3 regions of the Pantoea sp. B9002 genome follow, and region 3 is predicted to be linked to each of the others. Evidence: predicted binding sites of a transcription regulator. Region 3 holds the regulator's gene; each other region holds the start of a gene.
What was found. The regulator PurR, encoded in region 3, represses purine synthesis genes. The targets are predictions, from matches to a motif close to CANGCAAACGTTTGCNTG.
Positions count from the first base shown of each region.

Region 1: pyrC (dihydroorotase) is a predicted target of PurR. The motif match lies at 2,921-2,938, and genes of this name have one in related genera.
Region 2: HX773_RS19510 (NCS2 family permease) is a predicted target of PurR. The motif match lies at 1,639-1,656, and genes of this name have one in related genera.

Region 1 is NZ_JACAPA010000003.1:140,133-144,532, forward strand. It holds gene rimJ (ribosomal protein S5-alanine N-acetyltransferase) at 1-9, opposite strand, end outside; gene mdtH (multidrug efflux MFS transporter MdtH) at 255-1,457, shown strand; gene grxB (glutaredoxin 2) at 1,547-2,194, shown strand; gene HX773_RS02720 (lipoprotein) at 2,306-2,869, shown strand; gene pyrC (dihydroorotase) at 3,005-4,051, shown strand; gene dinI (DNA damage-inducible protein I) at 4,120-4,365, shown strand.
Region 2 is NZ_JACAPA010000041.1:8,095-12,494, reverse strand. It holds gene HX773_RS19520 (carbohydrate kinase family protein) at 1-805, shown strand, start outside; gene HX773_RS19515 (response regulator) at 742-1,488, opposite strand; gene HX773_RS19510 (NCS2 family permease) at 1,876-3,174, shown strand; gene HX773_RS19505 (hypothetical protein) at 3,343-3,951, shown strand; gene HX773_RS19500 (AMP nucleosidase) at 4,002-4,400, opposite strand, start outside.
Region 3 is NZ_JACAPA010000017.1:16,944-21,343, reverse strand. It holds gene punC (purine nucleoside transporter PunC) at 1-1,004, opposite strand, end outside; gene punR (DNA-binding transcriptional activator PunR) at 1,115-2,026, shown strand; gene purR (HTH-type transcriptional repressor PurR) at 2,023-3,048, opposite strand; gene HX773_RS11090 (YnhF family membrane protein) at 3,323-3,412, shown strand; gene HX773_RS11085 (C40 family peptidase) at 3,469-4,260, opposite strand.

The DNA of each region.
Region 1 (4,400 bases), on a different contig from region 3:
GCCAAACATCATGACTCCTGAAATCCATAACTTAAGAAAGATGTACGCCAGCGGCGATACTTCTCACTATAACCGTCACCCCGCTTGCGGTAAAACCCTTGAACGCGTTCCTCAGGATTCATCCTGATTTAGGATTAATATTTCTGCGGATTCGATGAAAAAATATCATCCTGAGAAAGCTGTTTTTCGCCTCTGAGCAGGCGGAAAATAGACCAATTGGTCTCTTATCTCCTCTCACTTGCTCAGGAATTAGCATGTCTCGGGTTGCGCGGGCACGACGCCTCGGTAAAACATTTCTTTTAGTGGATAACATGCTGGTTGTGATGGGATTTTTCGTGGTATTTCCCCTCATTTCCATCCATTTTGTCGAACAGCTGGGCTGGGCCGCGTTGATGGTCGGTATTGCGCTTGGCTTGCGCCAGTTCGTTCAGCAGGGATTCGGCATCTTCGGCGGTGCGATTGCCGACCGTTTTGGTGCGCGTCCGCTGATCGTCACCGGCATGCTGATGCGCGCGGCGGGTTTTGCCTGCATGGCGCTGGCGCATGAACCCTGGCTGCTGTGGTTTGCCTGTTTGCTTTCCGGTCTTGGCGGCACGCTGTTTGATCCGCCCCGCAGCGCGCTGGTGATGAAACTGGTGCGCGCACGCGATCGCGGCCGCTTCTTCTCCCTCCTGATGATGCAGGACAGCGCCGGTGCGGTGCTGGGTGCGCTGATTGGTAGCTGGCTGCTGGCGTGGGATTTCCGTCTGGTGTGTTGGGTTGGCGCGGCGGTGTTTGTCACTGCTGCACTTTTTAACGCCATTTGGTTACCGGCGTGGCGCATCTCGACCGAACGCATTGCGATGCGTGAAGGGATGCAACGCGTCTGGCAGGACAAGCGTTTTCGCCTGTACGTGCTGACCTTGACCGGCTACTACATTCTCGCCGTGCAGGTGATGTTAATGCTGCCAGTGATGGTGAATCAGGTGGCCGGTGCGCCAGCCGCAGTGAAGTGGATGTACGCCATTGAAGCGCTGCTGTCATTAAGCCTGCTCTATCCGCTGGCGCGCTGGAGCGAAAAACGCTTCCGCCTCGAAACGCGTTTGATGGCCGGTTTGTTCCTGATGACCTTCAGCCTGCTGCCGGTTGGCATGACCGATTCGCTGCCGTCGCTGTTTATGCTGATCGCTATCTTTTATCTGGGCTCAATCATTGCGGAACCGGCACGTGAAACGCTCAGCGCTTCGCTGGCCAGTTCGCGTGCGCGCGGCAGTTACATGGGCTTCAGCCGTCTTGGCCTCGCGATTGGCGGTTTGATCGGTTACTCCGGCGGCGGCTGGATGTTCGATATGGGCCAGCAATGGGCGCTGCCGGAACTGCCGTGGATGCTGCTGAGCAGCGTTGGCATGATCACCCTTTTGGCGCTTTGGTGGCAGTTCCAGCCGCGTTCGGTGGCGCCAGCGATTTTCAGCAGCTAGTTTGCCCCTGCCACAGATCTCTTCCATACTTCCCGCACGTCCGAAAAAAGGGTGACCTCCGTCACCCTTAGAACCACAGGAGAAACGGGATGAAACTCTACATCTACGATCACTGCCCTTTCTGCGTCAAAGCACGCATGATTTTCGGCTTAAAAAATCTGCCGTTAGAACTCATCGTTATGCTGAATGACGACGAGCAAACGCCGAAAAAACTGATCGGCCAGAAAATGGCGCCGATTCTGCAAAAGGCCGATGGCAGCGCCGTACCAGAAAGTATGGATATTGTGCGGCTGGTTGATAAATACGATCACGAGCCGCTGCTCAATGGCAAAAGTAATCCTGCGATCAGCGACTGGCTGCGCCATGTGAATGGCTACGTGAATAAGCTGCTGCTGCCGCGCATCGCCGATGCGTCCTTCGCCGAATTCGCCACGCCGGAAGCGCGCAGCTACTTCAGCGAGAAGAAGCAGGCCAGCGTGGGCGATTTCAGCGAGTTGCGTAAACACGCGCCGGGCTTGATCAAAAACATCAGCGATGATTTGCGTCAGCTCGACAAGCTGATCGTCAAACCTAACGCGGTTAATGGCGAACTGTCGGAAGATGATATTCATCTGTTCCCGCTGCTGCGCTCCTTAACGCTGGTCAACGGCATCGAATGGCCAAGTCGCGTTGCCGATTATCGCGACAACATGGCGAAACAAACCCAGGTTAATCTGCTCTCTTCTATCGCCGCATAATCCTCATCCCTGAGAGGCGCTGCGGCGCTTCTCATCTCTCTCCTGGTGACACATGCCGCTGATTCAGGCAGGCTATCGCTGTTTTGCCGTTTCGATCAGGATGAGGACAATATGAAAAAGGCGTTTACCGGGCTTTTCGCCCTGCTTTTTGCCGTGCTACTCAGCGGCTGTAACCAATTGACGCAATACACCATCAGCGAACAGGAAGTGAATCAGGCGCTGCAAAAGCGCAATAACTTCGAAAAAGACATCGGCGTTTCCGGGCTGGTGAATGCGCACATTGTGCTGAGCGATCTCAACAGCCAGATTGGCCGTGAAGAACCCGGTAAAATCACGCTCTCGGGTAAAGCCAATATCAATGTCAGCTCGCTGTTTGGTCCGCAGCAGGCCGAAATGCTGCTGAAGATGAAAGCGCAGCCGGTTTATAACGCGCAGGAAGGTGCGATTTATCTGCATGACATGGAGATTGTCAATGCGCAGGTGCAGCCGGAGAAAATGGCATCGATCATGAAAACCCTCACGCCGTATCTCAATGAGTCGCTGAAGCGCTACTTCAATGAGAGACCTGCTTATGTGCTGAGTGCAGACCGCAGCAAAGGCGAAGCGCTGGCGAAGAAACTCGCTAAAGGAATTGAAGTGAAACCGGGACAATTGGTGATTCCGTTTACTGATTAATCCGCGCAACCGCACTTTCGGGTGCGGTTTTTGTTTGTCACAATAAAATCCCGTGCAAACGGTTGCCCACATCCTTATGATTACTCCCCGGCCTAAACGTGCCTCTCGTTTTCTTCTCAGCCGGAGCCTTTTTGAATGACAGCCCAACCTCAGCACATTACCATCCGCCGCCCTGACGACTGGCACATCCATCTGCGCGATGGCGCGATGCTCAACGCCGTACTGCCTTATACCAGCGCAGTAAATGGTCGCGCGATTGTCATGCCAAACCTGGTTCCACCGGTTATCAGCGTGGCCGCTGCCGTGGCTTATCGCGAGCGCATCGTGGCTGCGTTACCTGCTGAGCATGCTTTTACTCCGCTGATGACCTGCTATCTCACCGACTCACTCGATCCCGATGAGATCGAGCGCGGCTTCCGTGACGGCACGTTTACCGCCGCCAAGCTCTATCCTGCGCACGCCACCACCAACTCCAGCCACGGCGTGACCAATATCGCCGCCATCGCTAAGGTGCTGGATCGCATGCAGCAGATCGGCATGCCGATGCTGGTGCACGGCGAAGTGACCGATTCTCACATCGATATTTTTGATCGCGAAGCGCGCTTTATTGAAACCGTGCTGGAACCGCTGCGTAAACAGTTCCCGGCGCTGAAAGTGGTGATGGAGCACATCACCACGAAAGAAGCTGCGGAGTATCTGGCAGCCGGTAACGAACTACTGGGCGCCACCATTACGCCACAGCACCTGATGTTCAACCGTAACCATATGCTGGTGGGCGGCGTACGTCCGCATCTCTACTGCCTGCCGATTCTGAAGCGCAATATCCATCAGGAAGCGCTGCGCAAACTGGTTGCCAGCGGGAATCGTCGCGTATTCCTCGGTACCGATACCGCGCCACATCTGCGTCACCTCAAGGAAGCCAGCTGTGGCTGCGCCGGTGTGTTCAATGCGCCAACTTCATTGCCGGCGTACGCCACGGTGTTTGAGGAGCTGAATGCGCTGGAACATTTCGAAGCCTTCTGCTCGGAGAACGGCGCGAACTTCTACGGTCTGCCGCTGAATGAGGGCACGCTGACGCTGGTGCGTGAATCCTGGCAGGTTGAAGAGAGCATTGCGCTGGCAGATGACACGCTGGTGCCTTTCCTTGCCGGTGAAACGCTGAACTGGCGCATCAAAGAATAATTATCTGCTGCTTGCCTTCGGGAAAGTTATACTGTACAAATAAACAGTATATTATCCCGGAGGCTTCTATGCGTGTTGAAATTACCGTAGCAAAAACTTCGCCCCTTCCTGCGGGTGCACTGGATGCACTCAGCATCGAACTGGTTCGTCGCATTACGCAGGATTTCCCTGACGACGATCATCACGTCAAAGTGCGTTATGCCGGCGGCAATCAACTCAGCGTGTTTGGTGGCTGCAAAGAGTCACGCGAACGCATCAGCGAACTGTTACAAGAAACCTGGGAAAGCGCTGACGACTGGTTTAATAACGATTAACTGCCACTGTGCCGTTTTTGCCGGGTATCGCTATC
Region 2 (4,400 bases), on a different contig from region 3:
CATCGACCGCCACTTTGTGCAGCGCACCGCGAGCATCAACACGGCGATGACGCAGGTGATGACCACGCCGGACGGCCAGCGCACCTTCTTCCATGCACGCGGTGCCAATGGCAAGCTCGATCTGGCGCACTTTGCGGACGTCTCCACATCGCATCGCATCTTCCATCTCGGTTATCTGCTGCTGCTGGATAGCCTTGATGTGCCGGACGACCAATACGGCACGCGCAGCGCACGGCTGCTGGCGCAGATGCAGCAGCGCGGCTATCTCACCTCACTCGATTTGGTGTCGCGCGTGGGCGAATATCGACCGCTGGTGGTGCCCGCGTTGCGCTGGCTCGATTATCTGGTGATTAACGAGCTGGAGGCACAATCGCTCACCGGCGTAAGTTTGCGCTCGCCACACGGGCTTGCCGCACCTGGCGCTTTTGCCGAGGCGGCGACCTGGCTGCTGCAGCAAGGTGTACGTCAGCGCGTGGTGATTCATGCCCCAGAAGGCGCGTGGGGCCAGCAAGCGGACGGCGAGGGGCGCTGGCAACCGGCGTGGTGCTTAGCGCCAGAAGAGATCGTTGGCAGCGTTGGCGCGGGCGATGCGTTTTGTGCCGGTGTGCTCTATGCCAGCCATGAAGGCTGGTCATTGACGGAAACGCTGAAGCTGGCGCACACCTGCGCCTGTTTTAATCTGCATGCAGCAAACGCGCTGGACGGCACGCGGCCATTAGCCGAGATGCAGCGCTGGATGGATCAGGCGATTTGCGTTTCGCGCGCCGAAGAGGCAGGACGCATCACGTCGGCGGAGAAAACATAGCCGAGACCGCGAATGGTGCGGATCAGGCTCGGTTGATGCGGGTTGATTTCTATCTTGCGTCGCAGCCGCATAATCAGCACATCAATGGTGCGATCAAACACTTCAAGGCTTTCGCTGTGCGTCAGCTCGAGCAGCTGATCGCGGGTTAATACTTTTCGCGCATGCGCCACCAGCGCGCGCAGCAGCGTGTATTCACCTTGCGTTAGCGGCACGCTTTCGCGTTGTGGATTGAACAGCTGGCAGCGCGCATCGTCGAGACGCCAGCCGTTAAATTGCCAGCCTTCATCCGCTAACGCTTCCGGCTGTGCTAGCCGTCCGCAGCGCCGCAGTGCAGCGCGTGCCCGAGCCACCACCACGCGCGGGTTGAACGGCTTGGCGATGTAATCATCCGCGCCCATCTCCAGTCCTACCACCATATCTGCTTCCGAACCCATGCCGGTCAACATGATCACCAGCAGGTCGGGACGCTGCCGCTGCATCTGTTGCAGCACCAGCAAGCCGTTGGTGTCTGGCAGCATCATATCCAGCATTACCAGCGAAATTTCCGGGTGCAGCGCCAGCAGAGCCAGCGCATCTTTACCCTGATGGCAGCAATAAACGGTAAACACATGTTCATTCAACACATCGTGCAGTAATTCACACACTGCACGATCATCATCGACCACCAGAATCGCGGGCTTCATGGATGCGCCTCTTTTGTTACGAAAGGGTTAAAAGCAGTGTAACCCGATGTTTTTTAGCTGCTGATTAAGGCAACAGAAACGTGAGCGCCATCGCCTGGCAGAGTGCGGAAGCGTGCTGTGCCGCACTCTTTTTGCCAAATGTTCGTGAGCAGGGAAAACGATTGCGCGGCGCTGGTGCAATGCACCATAATCGCGCCTCATTCTGGTTCGGAATTATCCTAAGCGAAGTATTATTCGGAAACGTAATCGATTGCGTAGGGTGATGGCATAGCTATTGCTATGTGGACAGGGGAAGGTTAAACGCCTTGCGTCCAATACAACAATAAGTCTGTAAACCACATTGGCAAGGAGCGCGCGCATTCGTGCCGACTCCGCTCATGAGAGATGATGATGTTAGAAAAACTCTTCAAACTAAAAGCGCACAACACAACGGTTCGCACAGAAATCATTGCGGGTATCACCACCTTCCTGGCAATGGCTTACATCCTGTTTGTTAACCCGAGCATTCTCGGTGCAACCGGCATGGATAAAGGTGCGGTCTTCGTGGCGACCTGTCTGGCGGCAGCGATTGGCTGTGTGTTAATGGGCCTGATCGCTAACTATCCGATTGCACTCGCACCGGGCATGGGCCTCAACGCCTTCTTCACCTATACCGTGGTGCTGCATATGGGTTACACGTGGCAAGTCGCGCTGGGCGCGGTGTTCTTGTCGGCGGTGATCTTCTTTGCCATGTCGCTTTTCAAAATTCGTGAGTGGATTATCAACAGCATTCCGCTGCCGCTGCGTGCCGGTATTGGTGCCGGTATCGGCCTGTTCCTGGCGATTATCGCGCTGGAAGGCGCGGGTATCGTGGTAGATAACCCGGCTACGCTGGTTGGCCTGGGCGACCTGACCAAACCGGGCCCGCTGCTGGCGCTGCTCGGCTTCTTCATCATTGTGGTGCTGGAAGCGCGTCGCGTTACCGGCGCAGTGCTGATCGGTATTTTGGTGGTGACGTTCATTTCTATGGGCATTGGCCTGACGCCGTTTGGCGGCGTGTTCTCTGCTCCGCCATCCATCGCCCCGACCTTTATGCAGCTGGACATCGCCGGTGCCTTTAACGTCGGTTTGGTGAGCGTGATCTTCGCCTTCCTGTTCGTGGATGTGTTCGATAACACCGGCACCTTGCTGGGTGTGACCAAGCGCGCCGGTCTGGCGGATGAGCAGGGCAACGTGCCGAAAATGGGCCGTGCGTTGATCGCAGACAGCGCCGCCGCGCTGTTCGGCTCGCTGCTTGGTACTTCAACTACCACCAGCTATGTGGAATCTGCTGCCGGCGTCAGCGCCGGTGGCCGCACCGGCCTGACGGCGATTGTGGTGGCGATTCTGTTCCTGCTGAGCCTGTTCTTCTCGCCGCTGGCGGGCAGCGTACCGATTTATGCCACCGCGCCAGCACTGCTGTTTGTTGCGGTGCTGATGGCGTCTGGCCTGGCGGATATTGACTGGAAAGACATCACCACCGCCGCGCCGGTAACCGTGACTGCGCTGACCATGCCGCTGACCTACTCGATCGCCAACGGTATTGCGTTCGGCTTCATCACCTGGACGGTGGTGAAACTGCTGAGCGGCCGCACCAAAGAGGTCAACCCGGCGCTGATCATTCTGTCGATTCTGTTTGTCATCAAACTGGGCTGGCTGAGCGCGTAAATCTCACTTAACGGAAGCCCGCTCGGGCTTCCGTGTCTGCTGTTGCATTCCTTCGCTTATTTTCTGCGTGACACCTCTCAATCCTTTTTGATGCTCACTTTCCTTCCATCTCAAAACGGCCCAGGCTATGCGTGTTGTTTAAATCTGCCCGCAAAAAATGTGCTGCGAATGGCGGGATCGTGGAATGTTAACGCTGCGCAAATCTGTTTCACTAACGGTGTGGTGGAGAGATTGAGCAGCGCGATGGAAGAGGATTCGGTGATGGATTACCCCATTAGCACGGCAACTCGAGTGTTCCCACCGCGTATTTTTGACGTTGGTAACAAAGGAGATCATCAAATGGAACAACTCAGCAAACGGGTTGAACAGCTGGAAAAAACCACGCAGCAGATTCAGACGGATGTTGCTGTGCTAACGGCGCGTTCAGAACATTTTGCTACTAAAGCGGATATCGAAAAGGTCAGGGCTGAGCAGGGTGTCATGCGGGTAGAGATTTTGGGTGAGCTGGGGGCGCTTGAACAACGTATCGATAAAAAGTTTGAGCGCATGGAAGACAAATTCGATAAAAAGTTCGAAAAAATAGATGAGAAGTTCGAAAGGATAGATGAAAAGTTTGAAAGGATAGATGAGAAGTTCGAAAGAGTTGATCAAAGATTTAACCAGCTCGAGGATAAAATATCTGCCTTCAATAACAGCATAACCTGGAAAATCATGATCCCGACCGGCCTTCTGGTGCTGGCGTGGTTTGTTCAGAATATCGTTTTGAAAATGTCATGACGCGCTTTGATGCACTGTTCCGGCCCTTCATGGGCCGGAACTCATCATGATTACCTAAACGGCGGCTCGTTGAAGGTTCTCAGCTTCCTTGAATGCAGCTTATCGCCTTCAGCTCGCAGCAGTTCGACCGCGCAGATGCCAATCTGCAGGTGCTCGGAGATTGCGCCTTCATAGAAGCGGTTTGCCTGACCCGGTAGCTTGATCTCGCCATGCAGCGGTTTATCGGATACGCACAGCAAGGTGCCGTAAGGCACTCGGAAGCGATAACCTTGCGCGGCGATGGTGGCGCTCTCCATATCAACCGCAACGGCGCGGCTCAGGTTGAAGCGCAGCGCTGAAGCGGAGTAGCGCAGCTCCCAGTTACGGTCATCGGTGGTGACCACGGTGCCGGTGCGCAGGCGCTGTTTAACCTCTTCACCGGGCATACCGCTGACCGCTTTGGTGGCGTC
Region 3 (4,400 bases):
AATCCTGCCGCTTTACCGGTGGCGTGCGGGAAGGGCGCTAATGCGCTGGCAACCACAATCGGATAGATCGCGCCATTGGCCAGCGCCATGCCGCAAAAGGGCATCAGCAGCACAAACAGCGGCGCTGAAGGCATCAGAGCGATGACAAACAGACTCAAAATACTCAGGCTATACAGCACCAGCAACCACGGCAGCAGTTGCGCGCCCTGATAACGATTTAACAACGTGCGACAGCCAAAACCGCCAATCAGAAACGCAATGGTCTGCGGAATATAACTCAGGCCAATGTCGCCCGGCGTCAGGCCAGCAGCGGAGAGAATGAAAGGTGAGCCCGTCAGCCAGGCGAAAAAGCTCGCCGAACATGCCGAATAGATCAAGACGTTACCGCTGTAAACGCGGGTGCCTAGCAAGGTGAACCAGCCGGGCTGTTTGCCTGTGGCAACTTTCTCGCGCTTAGGCGAGGTTAACTGCAGCGTACCGATCAGCAACACCACGGCAACCAGCGTCAGCGTGATGAAGATGCTGCGCCAGTGGAAGTGGCCGATCAGCCAGGCACCGAGCAGCGGTGCCAGCGCCGGCGACAGCGCAACCAGCGGCATAATCGTCGCAAACACTTTATTGGCTTTGGCTTTTGGATAGTGATCCACCACCAGCGCCTGCCAGCTCACGGCAGCGGCACAAACGCCAATCGCCTGCACAAAACGCAGCGCCAGCATCAGGCGGACATCGGTCACCCACAGCATCCCCAGACAACCGAGGGCGAAGATGGCTAAGCCCGCCAGCAAAATCGGCTTACGTCCGTAACGATCCGACAACGGTCCCCAAAAAACCTGGGCGCAGGCAAAACCGCCGAGAAACAGACTCAGGCTGGCGCTGATGGTGCCGGGTGCGGTAGCAAAATCACGCTGCATATCGCCAAAGGCGGGTAAATACATATCCGTGGCAAGAAAGCCGAGCATGCTGAGCACGGCGAGATAAGGCATAAATGCTTTAGACGACAACATGTTGATTCTCTTTTGGGCAGGTTGAACGCCGGGGAGTGTAAAAGGATGCAGCGCGCTTTGTGAAACGCTAATATTTGCATAGTGCTGTTAAATTTTTTGAAGGCAAAATTATGTGGTCAGAATATGCGCTTGAAGTAGTGGATGCGGTGGCGCGCACCGGTAGTTTTAGCGCGGCAGCGCAGGAGCTGCATCGCGTGCCTTCTGCCGTCAGCTATACCGTGCGTCAGCTGGAAACCTGGCTGGCGGTGCCGCTGTTTGAGCGCCAGCATCGGGAAGTGGTGATGACACCGGCGGGCGAGCATTTTGTGCGTGAAGGCCGATCTGTTATCAAAAAAATGCTGGCAACTCGCCGACAGTGTCAGCAACTGGCAAATGGCTGGCGCGGCGAGTTGAGCATCGCGGTTGACTGCATTGTAAAACCGCAGCGCACGCGGCAGTTAGTGAAGGACTTCTATCGCCATTTTCCCGATATGGAGCTGATTATCAGCTACGAAGTGTTCAACGGCGTGTGGGATGCGTTGGCTGATGGTCGGGTGGATGTGGCGATTGGTGCAACCCAGGCAATTCCGGTGGGCGGACGTTTTGCCTTTCAGGACATGGGCGCGCTGAACTGGCGCTGTGTCGTAAGTCCCGATCATCCGCTGGTAAACAGCAAGGAGCTGGATGATGAAACCTTGCGGGCGTGGCCATCGCTGGTGCTGGAAGATACCTCGCGTGCGTTGCCGCGCCGTATGACATGGACGCTGGATAATCAGCGGCGGTTGGTGGTGCCAGAGTGGGAAACCGGGATGGATTGTTTGCTGGCAGGATTGTGCGTCGGAATGGTACCGGGCCATTTGGCGCGTCCGCTGCTGGACAGCCACAAACTGGTTGAACTGGCGCTGCCGCAGGCGTTTCCCGACAGTCCGTGCTGCGTAAGCTGGTCCGAACAGCGCGCGTCACCGGCGCTGGCGTGGTTACTGGCTTATCTCGGGGATGCCGAAACGCTGAACCACGAATGGCTCAGCGAAGTGTCGGCTTAGCGGCGATAGTCGCGGAACGGACCGTACGCCACCGAACGGCGTTCAATCAGCGTTGGCTGGACTTCGATTGTTTGCGGATCTTCGCGCTTGCTGGTAATGCGATCCAGCAGCATTTCCAGCGCTTTTTCACCCAGTTCGGCTTTCGGCTGGTGCACGGTGGTCAGCGCTGGGGTGAAATAGCGCGCGTTGCGCACGTTATCATAGCCAATCACCGAGATATCCTGCGGTACGCGCAAACCCATCTCATCAGCGGCGCAAATCGCGCCCATCGCCATGATATCGCCACCGCAGAACACCGCGGTTGGACGCTGTTTCTGATTTAAAATCTGCTGCATCGCCTGATAGCCCGATTCAGGTTCAAAGTCGCCCTGAACCACCCATTCCGGACGCACCGTAATGCCCGCTTCGTTCATTGCCTGCAGGAAGCCAGCATGACGTCCGCCGCCGGTGTTGCGCTCCATCTGGCCTGGAATGGCACCGATATCGCGATGGCCGCGTTCGATCAGATAACGCCCGGCGAGATAACCGCCCTGAAACGCATTGTCCTGCACGGTATCGGTGAAATCACCGCGTGACGCGCCCCAATCCATCACCACCATGGGGATATTGCGGTTCTCTTCCAGCATCTGCAGCAAATCGTCTGGATATTCCGAACACATCACCAGCAATCCATCGACGCGCTTTTGCGCCATCATCGACAGGTAAGCGCGCTGCTTTTGCAGATCGTTGTGCGCATTGCCGAGAATCAGCGTATAGCCGCGTTCGAAACACCGGTTCTCCACCGCTTCGATAATTTCAGCAAAGTAGGGCGCTTCGCTAGAGGTCGCCAGCAGACCCAAGGTTTTGGTGTGATTGACTTTGAGACTACGCGCCACGGCACTCGGCGAGTAGTGTAATTCTTTGATCGCTTCCCATACGGCGTTACGCGTCTCTTCCGCAACGAAACGCGTTTTGTTGATGACATGCGAAACCGTGGTGGTTGAGACACCCGCGCGTTTTGCGACATCTTTAATTGTTGCCATGAAAATGGTACTCCTGGGCTTATCGCAACTTACTGATAAGTATATTGTTAAACGTTTGCGTCTGCTAATGCTTTTACAGCCCAAAAAAGCGGGCAAAACGGTAGGTTCTAGCAGGCGAAATCACTTCATCACGCTGTAAATACAGCATGCGCAAAATCTGTTGCGCAACGAAAGGCGGCGATTCTAGCAAGCTGGCGCGGATAACACGAGATTTTTGCCCATTGCTGTGCGAAAATCGCCTTAACCCTGATGATTGTGTGACTAAGGAGTTGTGATGAATACCGACCTGAAGCTGGCGCTAATGACCACTGTTGGCGCACTGTTGATGATTATCGCCTTTAGCTTTACCGCGATCATGCATTAACAAAAAAGCCGGAGCTGAGAACAGCATCCGGCTTTTTTATCTTTGTTGCGCAACAACTAGCGAATGGTTTTTGGCGTCATCATACGACGCGCGCCCACATAGTGTTTCTGCCAGTAATCCTCACCCAATGCGCTAATCTGAATATCTTTGCCGGTACGCGGCGACTGAATGAATTTACCATCGCCGAGATACACGCCCACATGGTCGGCGGTGCCGCGATTATTGATGCGGAAGAACACCAGATCGCCTTTCTCCAGCATTTCACGCTTGATCGGTGCCGCATCGCGCAGGTGGTACATCTCATTAGCGGTGCGTGGGAGTTTGAATTTAACCAGATCTTTATAGGCGTACCACACTAAGCCGCTGCAGTCGAAACCGGTGTGTGGCGAAGCGCCGCCCCACTGATAAGGTTTACCGAGCTGACCCATTAATTTGGTCATCGCCGTTTCACGCGCTTTTTGGTAACGCTGGCGGTGCGCTTTACTCATTTTGATGCCGGTCAGTGCTAACGCTTCATCATTGACGGCGATCTCTGGCGTTTTCTTCGCTAACCGTTGATGACCGTATTTCTTAGCAGAGAGTTTCAGCGGGGATTTTTTGCTGGTGGTTTTGTGCAGCGCGGTTTCTGTTTTGGTCTGTTTTTTGAGTTTGAATTTTTGAACAGCAGTCAGGCGCGATTTTTTGGTGGTGGTTTTCACCGGACGTCGTTTGCGGCGCTCGTCTTCACGTGCGCTCTTTTTCTCTGCTTTAAGCGAACTGGCGTTAACGGGCGCATGCGGAGATGCAGCGGCCACATTAAAGAACAGTTGGGCTAAAGCCAGTATGAAAAGCGTAATTAGTAGACGCATAATCCGGTTACAGGTTAAGCAGGCTGAATCAAAGCAGACTGCGGAAAAGTGAGAGAAATCTGATCAAGTGACCAGCGCCGAGGCAATTCTAATCCACTTTTTTTGCAAAAGGTAAGGCCTTTTTCCATTAATATGTTACC